DNA from 3 places in the Pantoea sp. X-Soil-ISGK-421 genome. Region 1 is predicted to be linked to each of the others. Evidence: predicted binding sites of a transcription regulator. Region 1 holds the regulator's gene; each other region holds the start of a gene.

Evidence for each region. The regulator LexA, encoded in region 1, represses DNA repair genes until DNA is damaged. The targets are predictions, from matches to a motif close to TNCTGTATGTACATACAGNA.
Region 2: AC6I8K_RS06525 (DNA translocase FtsK 4TM domain-containing protein) is a predicted target of LexA. The motif match lies at 1,499-1,518, and genes of this name have one in related genera.
Region 3: mutH (DNA mismatch repair endonuclease MutH) is a predicted target of LexA. The motif match lies at 3,830-3,849, and genes of this name have one in related genera.

What each region holds. Positions count from the first base shown of each region.
Region 1 is NZ_AP035979.1:374,696-380,763, forward strand. Features, by position in the region: gene plsB (glycerol-3-phosphate 1-O-acyltransferase PlsB) at 1-2,155, opposite strand, end outside; gene AC6I8K_RS01685 (diacylglycerol kinase) at 2,283-2,651, shown strand; gene lexA (transcriptional repressor LexA) at 2,757-3,371, shown strand; gene dinF (MATE family efflux transporter DinF) at 3,507-4,829, shown strand; gene AC6I8K_RS01700 (CsbD family protein) at 4,994-5,206, shown strand; gene zur (zinc uptake transcriptional repressor Zur) at 5,280-5,801, opposite strand.
Region 2 is NZ_AP035979.1:1,411,544-1,417,611, forward strand. Features, by position in the region: gene trxB (thioredoxin-disulfide reductase) at 1-444, opposite strand, end outside; gene lrp (leucine-responsive transcriptional regulator Lrp) at 966-1,460, shown strand; gene AC6I8K_RS06525 (DNA translocase FtsK 4TM domain-containing protein) at 1,580-4,978, shown strand; gene lolA (outer membrane lipoprotein periplasmic chaperone LolA) at 5,154-5,765, shown strand; gene AC6I8K_RS06535 (replication-associated recombination protein A) at 5,773-6,068, shown strand, end outside.
Region 3 is NZ_AP035979.1:3,208,129-3,214,196, forward strand. Features, by position in the region: gene lgt (prolipoprotein diacylglyceryl transferase) at 1-515, opposite strand, end outside; gene ptsP (phosphoenolpyruvate--protein phosphotransferase) at 610-2,856, opposite strand; gene rppH (RNA pyrophosphohydrolase) at 2,869-3,396, opposite strand; gene mutH (DNA mismatch repair endonuclease MutH) at 4,078-4,764, shown strand; gene AC6I8K_RS14945 (YgdI/YgdR family lipoprotein) at 4,869-5,087, shown strand; gene AC6I8K_RS14950 (NADP(H)-dependent aldo-keto reductase) at 5,232-6,068, shown strand, end outside.

The sequences.
Region 1 (6,068 bases):
TGAGAATGGCGAAGGTAATCGCGAAGCGCTGTAGCGTCTCACGAATACCCGCCGCCAGCAGTTGCAGCGAACGGTGACGTGCCGGCGTCATTTTCAGCATGCCGTCTTGCAGCGTGATCAGCCCCTGACGCGCCATCTCTGTACAGAGTGCGTTAAGCAGCGCAGGCAGTTCCGCTTTGTCCCAACGCAGGAACAGCTCACTCTTCAACATCGGGTACACCAGGCTAACCTGGCGCAGTAGTTCTGCTTCGCTGATTTCACGATGCTGCTGCACGATAGCGGCTATCAGCGACGGCATCACCAGCATATGATGGATGTTATTGCGATAGTAGGTCATCAGCACCGCTTGCTCACGCGGCAGAATGATGATGTCGCCAATATTATCTTGCTCGGTCTCGAACTTGTTCATGCCCATGGCGTGGTCAAGCAGCGCTTCCGCACTCATATCGGGCACGGTAGCTTCTGGCGAATACGGCACGTTGCGCAGTAGCTGGGTGTAGCACTCTAATTGCTCAATCAACTGTTCACGGGTCAGTGAACGCTGACGTGATGCCAGCAGCGCGGTAACGCACAGGTTCATGGCGTTGGCCGCTCCAGCTTCGTTGATGCGCACCATCAGCTTCGCCGCAATATCATTTACGGCGGGCGTCATCCAGGCTGGACGTTGTTGTTCGATAGGATCGATCGCATCACGCCACTCTGGCACGTTTTTGTTCAGGTAGTTCATCAAGGGCAGCGGTTCGCCAAAATTGACGTAACCCTGACCGAGGTTACGCAGTTTACGCAAGCCCCGAACCATCTGCAGGAAGCTCTCTTTCTCTTTGGCAGCGCCACGCAGCTCTTTAGCGTAAGTCCCCACCTCCATCACGTGCTCGTAGCCAATGTAAATCGGCACGAAGGTGATCGGACGGCTGCCGCCGCGCAGCATCGCCTGCAGCGTCATTGATAAGGTACCGGTTTTCGGGTCCAGCAAACGGCCGGTACGCGAACGTCCGCCTTCCACGAAGTATTCAACCGAGTAACCACGGCTAAACAGCTCGCCGAGGTACTCACGGAACACGGTGGAATAGAGTTTGTTGCCCTTAAAGGTACGACGAATAAAGAACGCGCCTAAACGCCGGAAAATCGGGCCGGCCGGCCAGAAGTTCAGGTTGATCCCCGCCGCGATATGCGGCGGTACAAGTCCTTGATGATAAAGCACGTAGGAGAGCAGCAGATAATCCATGTGGCTGCGGTGGCACGGCACATAGACAATCTCATGACCATCCTGCGCCAGCTGACGCACGCGCTCACCGCCATGAACGTTGATGCCCTGATACAGGCGGCTCCACAGCCATCCCATCACGCGGTCAGTGACTTTAATGGCTTCATAAGAGAAGTTCGCCGCCACTTCTTCCATCATTTCAATGGCATTCTGCTGGGCTTTCTCATGGGAAATCTTTTTACTGCGCGCTTCATCTTCTACCGCTTTTTCAATCGCTTTGGACTGCAAAAGTTTATTGAAGAGATCCTGACGCGCAGGCAGACGCGGACCGACTGCGGCCAGACGTTGGCGGGCAAAGTGAATACGCGCCACGCGAGCCAGCTTCTGCGCAATCGACTTATCGGTGCCGTGTTCGGTCGCCATTTGGCGCAGCGAAACGGTTTGCGAAAAGCGCACAAAGCTGTCGCGGCCGTGCCACAAAATAGCGAAGAACTTCTGAACACCATTGAGAATACGCAGATGTGGCGTGGACTCACCGGATGTTTCACGTCCCGGCGCGCGACCAAACATCACCGCAACCGGCAGCATTTGCACATCAAGATGCGGGTTGCTGCGGTGCAAATCCAGATAATCGTGGAACAGCTTTACCGATTCGGGATTTGCCACGAAATAGGGAATGACGCGTGGGCCATCGTGAATAAACACGTGACGCGGCAGCAGGGTGCCATCGATCTCCAGCGGAGCCAGCGGATCGGGCAGATCATGTTTCAGGCATTGAGCACGCAGCGTGAGTAGGTCAGCCTTTGAATCATAAGGCAAAACATACATCACAGGACGTGTCGGATCGATCCCGTGCTCAGAGACGGGATCGGTCGGAATGACCTTACTTTTTACCAAAATAGAGAGTGGTAAATTCAATAATTTGTAATAGAGTTTACGCCAACCTGACATAGACAACTTTAAGCCTCTTGTTAGCAAAGCGCGGCAAGCATACCAGAAAGCGCAGCGAAGGTCTGTGGCTCTGCCGCCTCAAACTGCCCTCACATTGACGTCAAAATAGTTCAAGGGTTCCATAGACATGGCAAATAACGTCACCGGTTTAGTAAGAATAGTGAAAGCCGCCGGTTATTCCTGGCAGGGGTTACGCGCCGCATGGCAGCACGAAGCCGCATTTCGGCAGGAAGCCGTTGCCGCGCTGGTGGCTATTCTTGTGGCCTGCTGGCTGGATGTAGATACCATCGCCCGCATCTTAATGATTGGCTCGGTGGTGCTGGTTATCATCGTTGAGATCCTTAATAGCGCTATCGAAGCGGTGGTGGACCGCATTGGTCAAGAGCAACATCCGCTCGCGGGCCGTGCCAAAGACATGGGATCGGCTGCCGTATTACTGACTATCTTACTGGCTCTGTTCGTCTGGATCGCGCTGCTCTGGACGCATTTGAGATAGGGATTCCAGATTCATCAAACCGCTGATTTTTCCCTCTGTTACGGTTTTCATTTCGCCAATACCTGTATATACTCACAGCGACTGTATAAACAACCAGGGGGCGGGATGAAAGCGTTAACTGCACGGCAGCAACAGGTCTATGACCTGATTCGCGACCATATTAACCAGACGGGCATGCCGCCAACGCGTGCGGAAATTGCTGCGCAACTGGGTTTTCGCTCGCCCAATGCTGCTGAAGAGCATCTGAAAGCGCTGGCGCGTAAAGGCGTAATTGAAATTGTTTCCGGCGCATCGCGCGGGATTCGCCTGTTGATGGAAGAAGAATCGAGCGAAGGTCTGCCGCTGATTGGCCGCGTCGCTGCCGGTGAGCCCTTGCTGGCACAGGAACACATCGAAGCCCACTACCAGGTGGATGCTAACCTGTTCAAACCGAGCGCTGATTTTCTGTTGCGCGTGAGCGGTATGTCGATGAAAGACATTGGCATTATGGATGGCGATCTGTTGGCGGTGCATAAAACTCAGGAAGTGCGTAACGGCCAGGTTGTAGTGGCGCGCATTGATGATGAAGTCACCGTGAAACGCTGGAAAAAGCAGGGTGCGATTGTTCATCTGCTGCCAGAAAATACCGATTTTCAGCCGATTGTCGTTGATACCCGTGAGCAGTCGCTAACCGTTGAAGGTTTGGCTGTCGGGATTGTGCGCAACGGCGAGTGGCTCTAATCAGTTTCTGAGCCTCACCCACTGCGGTGGCGTATCATGCGCTAACCGCAGTCTGCTGTTTTACTTCTCTGTGACTCTTTCTGCGGCTCACTCTGGCGCCATTACGCTGATTACCGCAAACAACGGAATGGGCGAATGCAGCTGTTTTCCTCTTCAGATAAAACGCTCTGGCGGCTGGCGCTGCCGATGATCCTTTCAAACATCACCGTCCCGTTATTGGGCGTGGTGGATACTGCCGTTATTGGTCATCTCGATAGCCCTATCTATTTGGGCGGTGTCGCGGTTGGCACGACGGCAACCAGCTTCATCTTTATGCTCCTATTGTTCCTGCGCATGAGCACGACCGGACTCACCGCTCAGGCATTTGGTGCTAATGATAAAACCGCGCTGGCGCGCGCCTTAACGCAACCGCTGCTGATTGCGCTGGTTTTTGGTGTGCTGTTTATGGTGCTGCGGACGCCGGTAAGCAGTTTGGCTGCAGCCTTGATGGGTGGCAGCCCGGAAGTGCAACACCAGGCGAAAATATTCATTGAGATTCGCTGGCTAAGTGCGCCTGCGACCTTAGCCAATCTGGTGATTCTCGGCTGGCTGCTGGGCGTGCAGTATGCACGTGCGCCGATGGTGCTGCTGATCATTGGCAATCTGGTCAACATCCTGCTTGATCTGCTGTTTGTCCTCAAACTGCATTGGGGCGTGGCCGGGGCGGCGGCGGCAACCGCACTGGCAGAATATGTCACGCTGGGCGTGGGGCTGTGGATGGTGGCGCGTGTGCTGAAAATGCGCGGTATCCACTTTACTCTGCTAAAAAGCAGCTGGCGCGGCGATGCGGCACGGCTGTTCCGCCTTAATCGCGACATTATGCTGCGCTCCTTAATGCTGCAAATCTGTTTTGCCTCGCTCACGATTCTTGGTGCGCGTATTGGACCGGATGTGGTAGCGGTCAATGCTGTACTGCTGATGTTCCTCACTTTTACTGCTTACGCGCTGGATGGTTTTGCCTACGCAGTTGAAGCCTGCTCCGGTGAGGCCGTTGGGGCCAAAGATCGCAGTCGATTATTGCTTATCTGGCATGCGGCCTGCCGTCAGGCCTGTTTTGTTGCGGTGATATTTGCGCTGATTTATGCCTTTACGGGTCCGCAGATAGTGGCGATGCTGACTTCACTGGAAGCGCTGCGCGAAATGGCCGATCGCTACCTTATCTGGCAAGTGATTCTGCCGCTGGTTGGTGTTTGGTGCTATCTGCTGGATGGCATGTTTATTGGCGCAACGCGTGGCCGTGAAATGCGTAACAGCATGGTGATAGCGGCAATCGGCTATGGCTTGTCACTATTGACGCTGCCGTGGCTGGGCAACCACGGTTTATGGCTGGCGGTGACGGTATTTCTCGCGTTACGTGGGCTCTCGCTGTGGGTAATCTGGCGTGGGCACTGGCAACGTAATAGCTGGTTCAATGCCTAAATAAGCGAAGCGTAAACTACAGATTAATCTGTAATTCTCTGCAAACTACGAAACGGCTACTACAATTACCTTATACGGCGCAAATGAGTAGCGCGTTGTGTGGGTATATCGCCTGATAGGCAGGCAATATATCTATCTCACTCAGGATGAAGTGGAGGATTATTATGAACAAAGACGAAGCGAGCGGAAACTGGAAGCAGTTCAAAGGTAAAATGAAGGAAAAGTGGGGCAAGCTTACGGATGATGATATGACCGTAATCGAAGGTAAACGCGAGCAGCTTGTCGGTAAAATCCAGGAACGCTACGGGTATGCGAAAGACCAAGCAGAGACCGAAGTGAAAGAATGGGAAACCCACAACAAAGATTACCGCTGGTAGTCGATTTCCCCTATTACGGATGATGCTCCTACCCACCGGTCGTTATGATCGGGTCGGCACATGGAAGTGCCCATTACGCCTTTCTCACCCGTTTTTTACCTTCAACCTGATGGTTGTGTTCGCAACTTTCATGATGCGTACAAGCCGCAACCTCTGCACAATTCTCACACAAGCCATGAGCTTCAATCACCGTATGACGCAGTGAAAATCCCGCCTGATCTGCCAGCGCCGCTATGGTTTTTTCTACGCCATGAGCATGTTTTTCGCTCACCGCCGCGCAACCGTCGCACACCAGCATTACCGAAGTATGTGCCGGCTCATCAAAATGATGGCAAACCACATAACTGTTATTCGACTCAACACGATGAATGAACCCCTGTTCCAACAGGAAATCAAGCGCGCGGTAAATGGTGGGGGGCTTAGCTTGGGGCTCACTGACGCGTAATTGATCCAGCAAATCGTAAGCACTTATCGAACCATTCTGCTCTGCCATCAAACGCAACACTTCGGCGCGTTGAGGGGTGAGGCGCACGCCGCGGTCAAGACACAGTGATTCTGCCTGAGTAAGAAGTTGTTCGGGCGTGAGGTTAGACATAAGCATTCTCCGGGTAGCAGGTGATGTTATTTTATCACACAAATTTTTGCCCTGCTGTGATTGCTTATTATCCTTAAAATCTGCAAGAAAATTCTCATCAATCAATAAATTATCAGCCTATTTTGCCCGCTAATGTTGCCTCAACGATTTAACCTGTAAAAAAGCGTCCCGCCAGACAGCGTAACGGTAGCAGGCTTTTGCGTTGCAACTCACCTGGTTAGCGGCTATGGTTCAAAAGGCCTTAAGTAATTTCTGGTATCAAACTAC
Region 2 (6,068 bases), 1.0 Mb from region 1:
TTTCTGGTTGCGGTAGAAGAAACCGTCGCAGGTAGCGCAAGCGGACACACCTTTGCCTTTGAAAGCGTCTTCTGATGGCAGACCGAGGTAACGCGCTGAAGCGCCTGTTGCAATAATCAAAGCATCGGCAGTGTATTCACTGCTGTCGCCGATTAAACGGAACGGACGGTTCTGCAAATCGACAGTATGAATGTGGTCAAAAATGATCTCGGTGTTGAATTTCTCAGCATGCTCCTGCATGCGTTCCATTAACGCGGGACCGGTTAAATCATTGGCATCGCCTGGCCAGTTCTCCACTTCTGTGGTTGTGGTAAGTTGACCGCCTTTCTCCAGTCCGGTAATCAGCACCGGATTCAGGTTGGCGCGCGCTGCATAAACTGCAGCAGTGTAACCGGCAGGGCCGGAGCCCAGAATGAGCAGCTTACTGTGTTTGGCCGTACTCATGCGTTCCTCAATTTTTTTCTGACAACATAGTTTTTGATTGTAGGGAAATTAACGCCGCAAAAAAAGGCTTCAGCAATTTTGTTAACAATCGCTGCAAGCGGCGTAGACGATGAGTGCAGATTTTGCACGCGGTGTGCGCCAAAAGGGGGCAAAGCTCGGCAAATAGTGGTGCAGCAGCACTAAAATTCTCATTTAAAAACAGCAACCCAGAACTCTATCTGGCATCTTGTACTGAATTTGGATGTTTTACTTTGACAATCGCCTGCGCTTTTGCGAAAACATTGGGAGAAGCAGAGAATATTTAGCGATTCAAAACAGAATTTCATTTCTGTTTTGGGCTTTTTAGCCGAATAAACTCAGCCTGACATTGGTAATGACGCATGATGTGGACAGACAACATGCGTCATACGGATGGTAGCGTTACTGCACAGGCTTATGGTCTTCACTTCAGTAAGGCCCTGAACAATGAGCGTTTTCAGGGTGTGGCAGGTAAAGGGAAGGAATTAAGAGAGACAATAATAATGGTAGACAATAAGAAACGCCCCGGAAAAGATTTAGATCGTATCGACAGAAACATTCTGAATGAATTGCAGAAAGACGGTCGTATTTCCAATGTCGAGCTTTCAAAGCGTGTTGGATTATCGCCAACACCTTGTCTTGAGCGCGTGCGTCGCCTTGAGCGTCAAGGCTTCATTCTGGGTTACACCGCGCAACTCAATCCCCACTATCTGGATGCTTCACTGCTGGTATTTGTTGAGATTACTCTGAATCGTGGTGCGCCGGATGTGTTTGAGCAATTTAACGCCGCAGTGCAAAAACTTGAGGAAACTCAAGAATGTCACCTCGTTTCCGGTGACTTTGACTACCTGCTGAAAACCCGTGTACCGGATATGTCCGCCTATCGTAAACTGCTGGGGGAAACCTTGCTACGTCTGCCGGGCGTTAATGACACCCGCACTTATGTGGTGATGGAAGAGGTCAAACAGAGCAATCGTCTGGTGATCAAAACCCGTTAGTGCAGGGCAGGTGCAAAGCTTGCAGGATTTAGGTACACTCCTGTGAATTCATACAGGACCAACGTCGGGCATGCCCGACGTTGTTGCCTTCTTATTTTACAGGCACCTGGAGAGTTCTCTTGAGCCAGGAATATACAGAAGATAAAGACGTTTCGTTACAACCGCTGAGCAGTGGACGTAGGCTGCTGGAAGCATTGCTCATTCTTGTGGCCTTGTTCGCCATCTACTTGATGGTGTCATTGGTGAGTTTCAACCCTTCAGATCCAAGCTGGTCACAAACCGCATGGCATGAGCCTATCCATAATTTGGGTGGTAGCGTTGGCGCATGGCTGGCAGATACCCTGTTGTTCATTTTTGGCGTGATGGCCTATGCCATTCCTCCCGTCATTATTGGCCTCTGTTGGATCACCTTCCGTCAACGCGATCGTCAGGATTACATCGACTACTTTGCCGTAGGTTTGCGCCTGATTGGCGTGCTGGCCTTGGTGGTGACCACTTGTGGCCTTGCAGCACTCAACGTTGATGACATCTGGTATTTTACCTCAGGCGGCGTGATTGGCAGCCTGGTGAGCAATGCCATGGCGCCGTGGTTCAGTTCGGCTGGTGGCACCTTGACGCTGCTTTGCGTATGGGCTGCAGGCATCACGCTCTATACCGGTTGGTCATGGCTGACGATTGCCGAGAAGATCGGCGGCGTGGTGATGGGTGTTCTGACCTTCGCCAGCAACCGTTCACGGCATGACGAACCCTGGCAGGAAGAAGAGTACGACGACGAAGATCATGCTGAAAAGGTCGCGCCTCCAATGCATGCTGCACAGTCGGCTAATGAAGACGATGATGTGCTGTTAGCAAAACCGCGTAAGGTTAGTGACCCCGTTACACACGCGTTAGGTGACGATCCACTGCTGGCGAAAGCCAGTGCTGCCACTGCCGCTGCGATTGCTGTTACCACGCAAGCCGCCCAGCAGACTCCTGCCGTAGCGCAGCCTGCGGCAAGCGCAGTAGTGGAACCTACCGTTACGCCAGGTTTTGCCGAGACAACGGTTCAGTCGATCCCGAATTCTCAGCCTATTGCTGTCGCGCCTGAGCCGATCGCGCAATCTTCTACGCCACTTTATCGCTTTGAAGTGCCAAATGAACCAGCATCTTCTCCGTTCTCGCCTGCTGATGACGATGAGGGGCCGAGCATGGGCAACTGGCAGGATGCTGCGTCGTCTTCAGCAACAATTAATACCGTCGCTGCCGCATCACTTGCCGCCGGCGCGGTAAAAGCGGCGAGTGCATCAACAGCGTATTCGCCTGCCTTTGATATCGTGCCTGAGCGTGATTACAACCCGCAGGTGAAGCAGGGCATTGGCCCAGAGCTGCCGCGTCCCAACAAAGTTAAGTTGCCAACAAGACGTGAATTGGCATCTTACGGCATCAAACTGCCTTCTCAACGAATGGCGGAAGAGCAGGCCAAAGATGCTGAACAGCAACAACCCGAAGTAACCGCTTCCTACAGCGCTCCTTCACAAGAGGATGATGTTGAATTACAGGAAGCACAACTGCGCGAAGCCTTCGCATCACAGCAGCAGAATCGCTACGGTGAAAGCTGGCAGGATGCGCGTGAGCCCGAAGATGAAGAGGCGCTACAGCAAGCTCAACTCGCACGTCAGTTCGCCGATCAGCAGCAGCAACGCTATAACGAGCCTGAAGTGAAAGAGGCGCCAGTCTTTAATCTGGACACCTCTTCTGCTTTTGATTTCTCACCCATGAAAGATTTGGTTGACGATACGCCAAGTGAGCCGCTCTTTACCCTATCGGCAACGCCAGAGCCAGAGCCGGAAACTGAAGCGCCGCCGCAATGGCAGCAGCCAGCTGCGCCGCAGCCAGCATCACTGCCTTCGTTAAGTGCTGAATCCAGCCCATGGTCATCACCGGAGCAGGAAGCTTATTCGGCGCCGCCTGCACCAGTGAAACCCGCTGCGCCCGTGCAGGACAGCTTGTTCCATCCGTTCCTGGTTCGCCATGAACAGCCGCTGGAAAAACCAACTACACCGCTGCCAACGCTGGACTTACTCACGTCACCACCGGCAGAAGAAGAGCCGGTGGATATGTTTGCGCTTGAGCAAACAGCGCGACTGGTTGAGGCTCGACTGGCTGATTACCGTGTGAAGGCGGAAGTTGTTGGTATTTCGCCTGGCCCGGTTATCACCCGCTTCGAACTTGATCTGGCTCCTGGCGTGAAAGCTTCACGTATCTCCAACCTGTCGCGTGACCTGGCGCGTTCTTTGTCAGCTGTTGCGGTGCGTGTGGTGGAAGTCATTCCTGGCAAACCGTACGTAGGCCTTGAGCTGCCCAATAAACACCGTCAAACCGTTTATTTACGCGAAGTTCTGGATTGCCCTAAATTCCGTGAAAATCCTTCTCCGCTTGCCGTGGTATTGGGTAAAGACATCGCAGGACAGCCGGTTGTCGCTGATTTGGCGAAGATGCCTCATTTGCTGGTTGCCGGTACCACCGGTTCCGGTAAGTCGGTTGGCGTTAACACCATGATTATTAGCATGCTGTATAAGGCTACGCCGGAAGAAGTCCGCTTTATCATGATCGACCCGAAAATGCTTGAGTTGTCAGTCTACGAAGGTATTCCGCACTTGCTGACCGAAGTGGTTACCGACATGAAAGATGCTGCGAATGCGCTGCGCTGGAGTGTGGGTGAAATGGAGCGGCGTTATAAGCTAATGTCCGCGCTGGGTGTGCGTAACCTTGCCGGTTACAACGAAAAGATTGAGCAGGCTGCTGCGATGGGCCGACCCATTCCCGATCCGTTCTGGAAGCCGGGCGACAGCATGGACACCACTCCGCCAGTGCTGGAAAAACTGCCTTATATCGTGGTGCTGGTCGACGAATTTGCCGATCTGATGATGGCGGTAGGTAAGAAAGTCGAAGAGTTGATTGCACGTCTGGCACAGAAAGCGCGTGCGGCGGGTATTCACTTAGTGCTGGCGACTCAGCGTCCGTCGGTTGATGTCATCACGGGTCTGATTAAAGCCAACATCCCAACGCGTATCGCCTTTACTGTTTCCAGTAAGATTGACTCACGCACCATCCTCGATCAGGGCGGCGCGGAATCACTGTTGGGGATGGGTGACATGTTGTATATGCCGCCAAACTCCTCAATGCCGGTGCGTGTGCACGGTGCATTTGTCCGCGATCAGGAAGTCCACGCGGTAGTTCAGGACTGGAAAGCACGCGGTCGCCCACAATACATCGAAAGCATCACAGCTGGAGAAGAGAGTGATAGCGCGGCTGGCGGTATGATGGGTGATGAAGAGTTGGATCCGCTGTTTGATCAAGCGGTCTCTTTCGTGGTGGAAAAACGCCGTGCCTCAATCTCTGGGGTTCAGCGCCAGTTCCGTATCGGTTATAACCGTGCCGCACGTATCATCGAACAGATGGAAGCGCAGGGCATCGTTTCTGAACCGGGCCATAATGGCAACCGCGAAGTCCTGTCACCGCCGCCACACGAAATGTAATTTTTCGCGTGCAATTGTTCACTTATGGGCCAGTTAACACTGGCCCATTGTTTATCTGTTGGTCGATCCCCATCTTTTAGGGAGCTTTCGGCTTTTTCTCCTGTCGAAGTGACAGGGCGGTAACTACGTTTAATGTTGTAAGTGTCGGGAAACAATGAATAAGGAATCGAATCAGATGAAATTACGCGTTATTGCCTGCGGCCTGTTGGCCAGTTTTGTTTCCGCATCAGTATTGGCGGATGCTTCCAGCGATTTGCAACAGCGTCTTAATAAGGTGAACAGCTTCCACGCCAGCTTCAGTCAGAAAGTCACTGATGGCAGTGGTGCCAACGTGCAGGATGGTGAAGGCGAGTTGTGGGTCAAGCGTCCAAGTTTGTTTAACTGGCATATGACTGCGCCGGACGAAAGCGTAATTATTTCTGATGGCAAAAATCTGTGGTTCTATAATCCCTTCGTTGAGCAAGCAAGCGTTAGCCTGCTGCAAAATGCCGCCAGTAACACGCCGTTTATGCTGATTGCGCGTAACCAGCCGAGCGACTGGAAACAGTACAACATCAAACAGCAGGGTGATAACTTCGAGCTCACGCCGAAGAGCAGTGATGGCAATCTCAAGCAATTCACCATTAACGTGACATCTTCTGGCACCATCAATAAGTTCAGCGCGATTGAGCAAGATGGTCAGCACAGCGATTATCAGCTGAAAAGTCAGAACAACGGCGCAATTAGCCCAGACAAATTCACCTTTACGCCGCCAAAAGGGGTAACGGTGGACGATCAACGTCAGTGAGGTCACGGTGAGTAACCTGTCTCTGGATTTTGCTCCATCGAATGAGTTTCAGCCGCTGGCCGCGCGTATGCGGCCAGCGACACTGCAACACTACATTGGGCAGCAGCATTTGCTGGCGCCTGGTAAACCGCTGCCGCGCGCTATTGAAGCGGGGCATCTGCATTCGATGATTTTGTGGGGGCCGCCGGGGACAGGAAAAACGACCTTAGCCGAGATCATTGCTCACTATGGTAAAGCGGACGTTGAACGCATCTCTGCGGTGACTTCCGGCGTCAAAGAGATTCGTGAAGCGATCGAGCGAGC
Region 3 (6,068 bases), 2.8 Mb from region 1:
TCGCTGCGTGAACCGGGGAACAACATCGCGTATTTGAAATCTGGCGCCACGCGGCCCCACAGTTCGCCGTTGATGAAGTTGCCGAGACGACCGGCCCCCAAACCAAATGGGATGAGCGGTGCAATGAAATCAGCCACCTGGAAGAAAGTGCGCTTGGTGCGGCGTGCGAAGATCAGCATCACCACAATCACACCAATCAGGCCGCCGTGGAACGACATGCCACCATCCCAAACCTTAAACAGATACAGCGGATTCTCAAGGAACAGCGGCAGATTGTAGAACAGCACATAGCCAATACGGCCGCCGAGGAAGACGCCAAGGAAGCCCGCATAGAGCAGGTTTTCCACTTCTTCTTTTTTCCAGCCGCTGCCAGGTTTGTTGGCACGGCGCGTGGCCAGCCACATGGCAAATATAAAGCCTACCAGGTACATCAAGCCGTACCAGTGAAGCGAAACCGGTCCGATAGAGAAAATTACCGGATCGAATTGGGGAAACGAAATGTAGCCGTCAGTCATCTTTCACCATCATTTTTCTGCCCTGAAACGGGACAATAAAAGGCTGCGCATGATAGCACAGCCACTTTTTTTACAGGTCGTGAAGTTGTAACCGTTAACGCCCGCCGCGAATCAAACCGCCTAAACCGCGGCGCTCCATAAAGGTGGAGACCAGATGGCGCACTTCCGAGGCGGAATGCGCGGCCAGCCCATGCTCGCTGAGCTTCTGCGCCTCTTCAAAATCGAGATGGCGCAGCAGATATTTCACACGCGGTACGTTTTTGCCGTTCATGCTGAGATGGTGATATCCCAAGCCCACTAACAGCGCGACACACATGGGATCGCCGGCCATTTCACCACACAAGCAGAGCTCCAGTTTGGCCTGGCGGGCTTCGCTGGCAATGGTGTGCAGCGCCCGCAGCATCGCCGGATGCAGCGAATCATACAGGTTCGCCACGCGCGTATTATTGCGATCGACCGCCAGCAAATATTGCGTCAGATCGTTAGTGCCGACGGAAACGAAATCGACGCGATCCGCCAGATGCGGGATCATAAACAGCATCGATGGCACTTCAATCATGATGCCAATGCGCGGCTTAGGAATCACATAGCCGAGCATCTCCTCCACTTCACGACCGGCACGATCGATCAGACGACGCGCCTCGTCGATCTCGTCGATATGGCTGATCATCGGCAGCAAAATGCTTAAGTTGCCAGACGCCACGTTAGCACGCAGCATGGCGCGCACCTGCACCAGGAAGATTTCAGGCTGATCGAGCGTCAAGCGAATACCCCGCCAGCCAAGGCAGGGATTTTCTTCGCTTATCGGCATATAGGGCAGCTGTTTATCCGCGCCGACATCAAGCGTGCGCAGCGTAACCGGCTTGTTGTAAAACAGCTGCAACATGCCCTGATACTGCGCCACCTGCTCCTCTTCGGACGGGAAACCATTGTGCAGCATGAACGGAATTTCGGTACGGTACAGACCGATGCCATCTACCCAGCTGTCGAGCGCCTGCTCGTGTTCCGGACTGAGACCGGCATTCAGCATCACCTGAATGCGTTCACCACTTTTCAACTCACCGGGCTGCTCGACCACGCCTTCGGCCATTTTGCTCAGCGCATTCTCTTCGCTGATCAAACGCTGATATTCCTGCACCAGCACCGGTTCCGGATCGATCAGCACTTCGCCGCGGTAGCCATCCACAATCAGCAAGCGTTTGTTGAGCTGTGCCGGGAGGATATCCGCGCCCATTACGGTCGGAATACCCATCGCGCGCGTCAGAATCGCCGCATGCGAGTTGGCGGCGCCGTCGCGCACCACCACGCCGGCTAAACGCTCCTGCGGTAATTCCGCCAGCGTGGTTGCCGTGAGTTCATCGGCGACTAACACGAAGCGTTCCGGCCAGGCATTGGTGCCGACCAGGGAATCATCAAGGTGGAACAGCAGACGTTGACCGAGCACGCGTAAATCGCCGGCGCGCTCGCGTAAATATTGATCCTGCAGATTGGCAAACTGCTCGGCGAACTTCTCGATCACCGTTTTCACCGCCCACTCGGCGACCGATCCGCGTTCGATCTCGTCAAACAGATCTTTTTTCAGGCGTGCATCGGTAAGCAGATGCGAATAGAGATCGAAGATCGCCGCGCTCTCTTTCTGCACGCTGGCAGCAAAGCGTTTACTGAAGCGGCGAAATTCGTTGCCGGCCTCACCCATCGCCAGCACCAGACGCTCGCGTTCGCGCTGCACGTCGAGCGTGGACGCAGCGGAAACCTGATCGAGCAGCGGCTGGGTTTCGTCCACCCAGCCCGGCGCGACCGCCACGCCAGGCGAAGCAGCGATCGCTTTTACGCGTGTCTGACGGAATTGACCAAACAGTTGACCGAGCTGCGACTGCGACAGCAATCCTGCCATTTGCGTGGCGAGCGTGACGAGGAAGGACTCTTCGCTCTCATCAAATTGACGGTGTTCGCGCTGCTGGATAACCAACACGCCAAGCAGTTGGCGGCGGCTAATAATCGGGACGCCGAGGAAGGAGCGATAACGCTCCTCTTTAACAGAAGGGATGTATTTGAAGCTGGGATGGCTTTGCGCATCGGCGAGGTTGATCGGCTCTGCTAAGCGTCCAACGAGGCCAACGATGCCTTCGTCAAACGCCAGCGTAACCGTACGACCACGCGGCTTTTTTAGCCCGCGTGTCGCCATCAGGTAGTAGCAACGACGGTCGTGATCGGCGAGATAAACCGAGCAAACCTCGGTTTCCATCGCAAGGCAAATTTCGTTTACCAGAATGTCGAGTGCTTCATTCAGACGTGGAGCACTCGCCACTTTCTCTACTATTTCGCGTAACTGAGTGAGCATAAAGGGCGTGGCCTATCCTCTTTTACGTCGTTGGGCAGCGTTATTACGTTGCCCCGCACTCTCCTGCATCGACATCACCACGCCAGCGAATTCTTTCATCACGCGGCGGTAAACATCGCGCTTGAAAGAGACCACCTGACGCACCGGATACCAGAAGCTAACCCAGCGCCAACCGTCAAACTCGGGCGTGCTGCTGTGCTGCACATTGATTTCCGCGTCACTACACATCAACTGCAGAAGAAACCACTTTTGTTTCTGGCCGATACACACCGGCTTTGTGTCCCAACGCACCAAACGTTTTGGCAACTTGTAGCGTAACCAGTTTCGGGTTGAAGCAAGTATTCGAACATCTTTGCGGTGTAAACCCACTTCTTCGAACAGTTCGCGATACATTGCCTGTTCAGCAGTTTCACCCGGATTGATGCCTCCCTGAGGAAATTGCCAGGAGTGCTGTCCAAAGCGCCTGGCCCACAACACTTGTCCTTGCCTGTTACAGATTACGATACCAACATTCGGGCGGTAGCCATCATCATCGATCACTGGACTACCTCAAAGCTAAATTTGAATAGCCTGATTGTTTCACACTCCTTACAGGCGGTAAACCACTGGATACCGGGGTGTAAGCAGAATAAAAACAGGATAACTCACAGAGATTAGCCAAGTTATAAACAGCGAGTGAGATTTATGGGCGATCTTATTCACTTTTTCTGTGGATAGCGTTGTGCAGAACACGGGAATGACGTGAATAACCATTACAGAACATTCTCAAAAACCCTCGTCGCCAGATAAAATAAAACATTAAATTTCATACACATATAAAATAATGGAAACTCAGGCGATGAAAAGATCCTTTGCAGATTCATTCCACTTGCCTGTCATCGGTTAAAGATCCACCAATGACGTTTTTATCCACAGAGAATGACCTAAACCTGGTCAAAGAAAGGAAAAAAAGCGTTCAAAACGCGAAAGTCAAGGCTGTAAATGGAAACAGGTGTCTGAGAAAAGGGGGTTACCCCACATTTCTGTGGATAACTAGGTTCAACACCTGTTCATTGTCGATAACAAGCTGGGATAACCTGGCCACAGCATCGGATGGCCCCATTCTATTGGAATAAAAAACCATTCTTAATCATGCTATTATCACAGTTATTCACCTAATTGCCATGTGGACAAACTCAGTCAGCCTCCACTGTTCACTCTTTAACCAATGTGAGTTCTAGCATGCACTCTTCAGCATTATTGCCGTCATCACCCGAAAACGAAGCGGAATTACTGCAACGAGCACAACAGCTGGCAGGCCAGACCTTTGCCGCGCTAGCGGCACAGCTAAACCTGCCGATACCCACCGATTTGAAACGCGATAAAGGCTGGGTCGGCATGTTGTTAGAGCTGCATTTAGGTGCCAGTGCGGGCAGCAAAGCCGAACAGGATTTTGCGCATCTCGGTATTGAGCTGAAGACCATTCCGGTAGATGCGCAAGGCAAACCGCTGGAGACCACCTTCGTGTGTGTCGCGCCGTTAACCGGCAATAGTGGCGTTACCTGGCAAACCAGCCATGTGCGGCACAAACTGGCACGCGTGCTGTGGATTCCGATCGAAGGCGATCGTGCCTTGCCGCTGGCTGAGCGTCGTGTTGGTTCAGCGCTGCTATGGCATCCCAGTGAAGAAGAGGAACAACAGTTGCGGGAAGACTGGGAAGAGTTAATGGATATGATTGTGCTTGGCCAGGTTGAGCGCATCACCGCCCGTCACGGTGCGTGGCTGCAAATCCGCCCTAAAGCCGCCAACAGCAAAGCATTAACCGAAGCCATCGGGGAACACGGCGAGCCGATTATGACGCTGCCGCGCGGCTTTTATTTAAAGAAGAGCTTTACCGGCCCACTTTTGGCGCGACATTTTTTACTGTAAATGCATATTGCTGCCGATAATTTTAGGAATGATGCGATTACTCCTAACGACGAAAGCATTTATTACTACACTTTTGCTGTTGAAGTCGCGAGAAGGAGATAAGAATGAAAGGGTTGGTAAGTGCAGTGGGTTTAGGATTGGTTGCGCTGTTATTGAGTGGTTGCAGCAGTGATTACGTCATGGCGACCAAAGATGGCCGCATGATCATGACCGATGGCAAACCCGCCATCGATAAAGAGACTGGATTGGTACAGTACACCGATGAGAAAGGCCATCAGATGCAGATCAATGGTGACGAGGTTTCGACCATCATTGAGCGTTAAGTGCCAAATTGCCTTGCCTGCACATGTTTTCCCCTTGTGCAGGCGATTTCCCGAACTTTCCCCCCTTCCTTCCGCGCCGCTTCACACGCTATAGTCCCAAAGGACACAACATTCCCTTTCATAATGAAAAAAGGATGCCGGCAAATGCACTATCACCGTATTCCCCATAGCACGCTGGAAGTGAGTCAGCTGGGGCTTGGAACCATGACGTTTGGTGAGCAGAACAGCGAAGCCGACGCCCACGCACAGCTTGATTACGCGGTTAGCAGTGGCATTAACCTGATTGATACCGCGGAAATGTATCCGGTGCCGCCGAGCCCGGAAACCCAGGGATTAACCGAACAGTACATTGGTAGCTGGCTGAAGAAGCGCGGCAGCCGTGACAAAATCATCCTCGCCAGCAAAGTGGCCGGCCCGGTACGCGGTGCGGATGCCTCAATTCGCCCGAACCAGGCGCTGGATCGCAAAAACATCCGCGAAGCGCTGGATGCCAGCCTGAAACGCCTGAATACCGATTATCTCGATCTCTATCAGTTGCATTGGCCACAGCGCCAAACCAACTATTTCGGCAAGCTGGGCTATCAATACACCGATTCCAGTGTCCCCGTGACGCTGCTGGAAACGCTGGAAGCGCTGACCGAACAAGTTCGTGCCGGTAAGATTCGCTACATTGGCGTGTCGAACGAAACCGCGTGGGGCGTGATGCGTTACCTGCAGCTGGCTGAAAAGCACGAGCTACCGCGTATCGTCACCATCCAGAACCCGTACAGCCTGCTGAACCGCAGCTTCGAGGTAGGTTTAGCGGAGATCAGTCAGCATGAAGGCGTCGAGCTGCTGGCTTATTCCAGCCTGGCCTTTGGTACTTTGAGCGGTAAATACCTGAACGGTGCGAAACCAGCCGGTGCGCGCAATACGCTGTTTAGTCGCTTTACCCGCTACAGCGGCGATCAGTCTCAGCAGGCGATTGCCGCCTATGTTGAG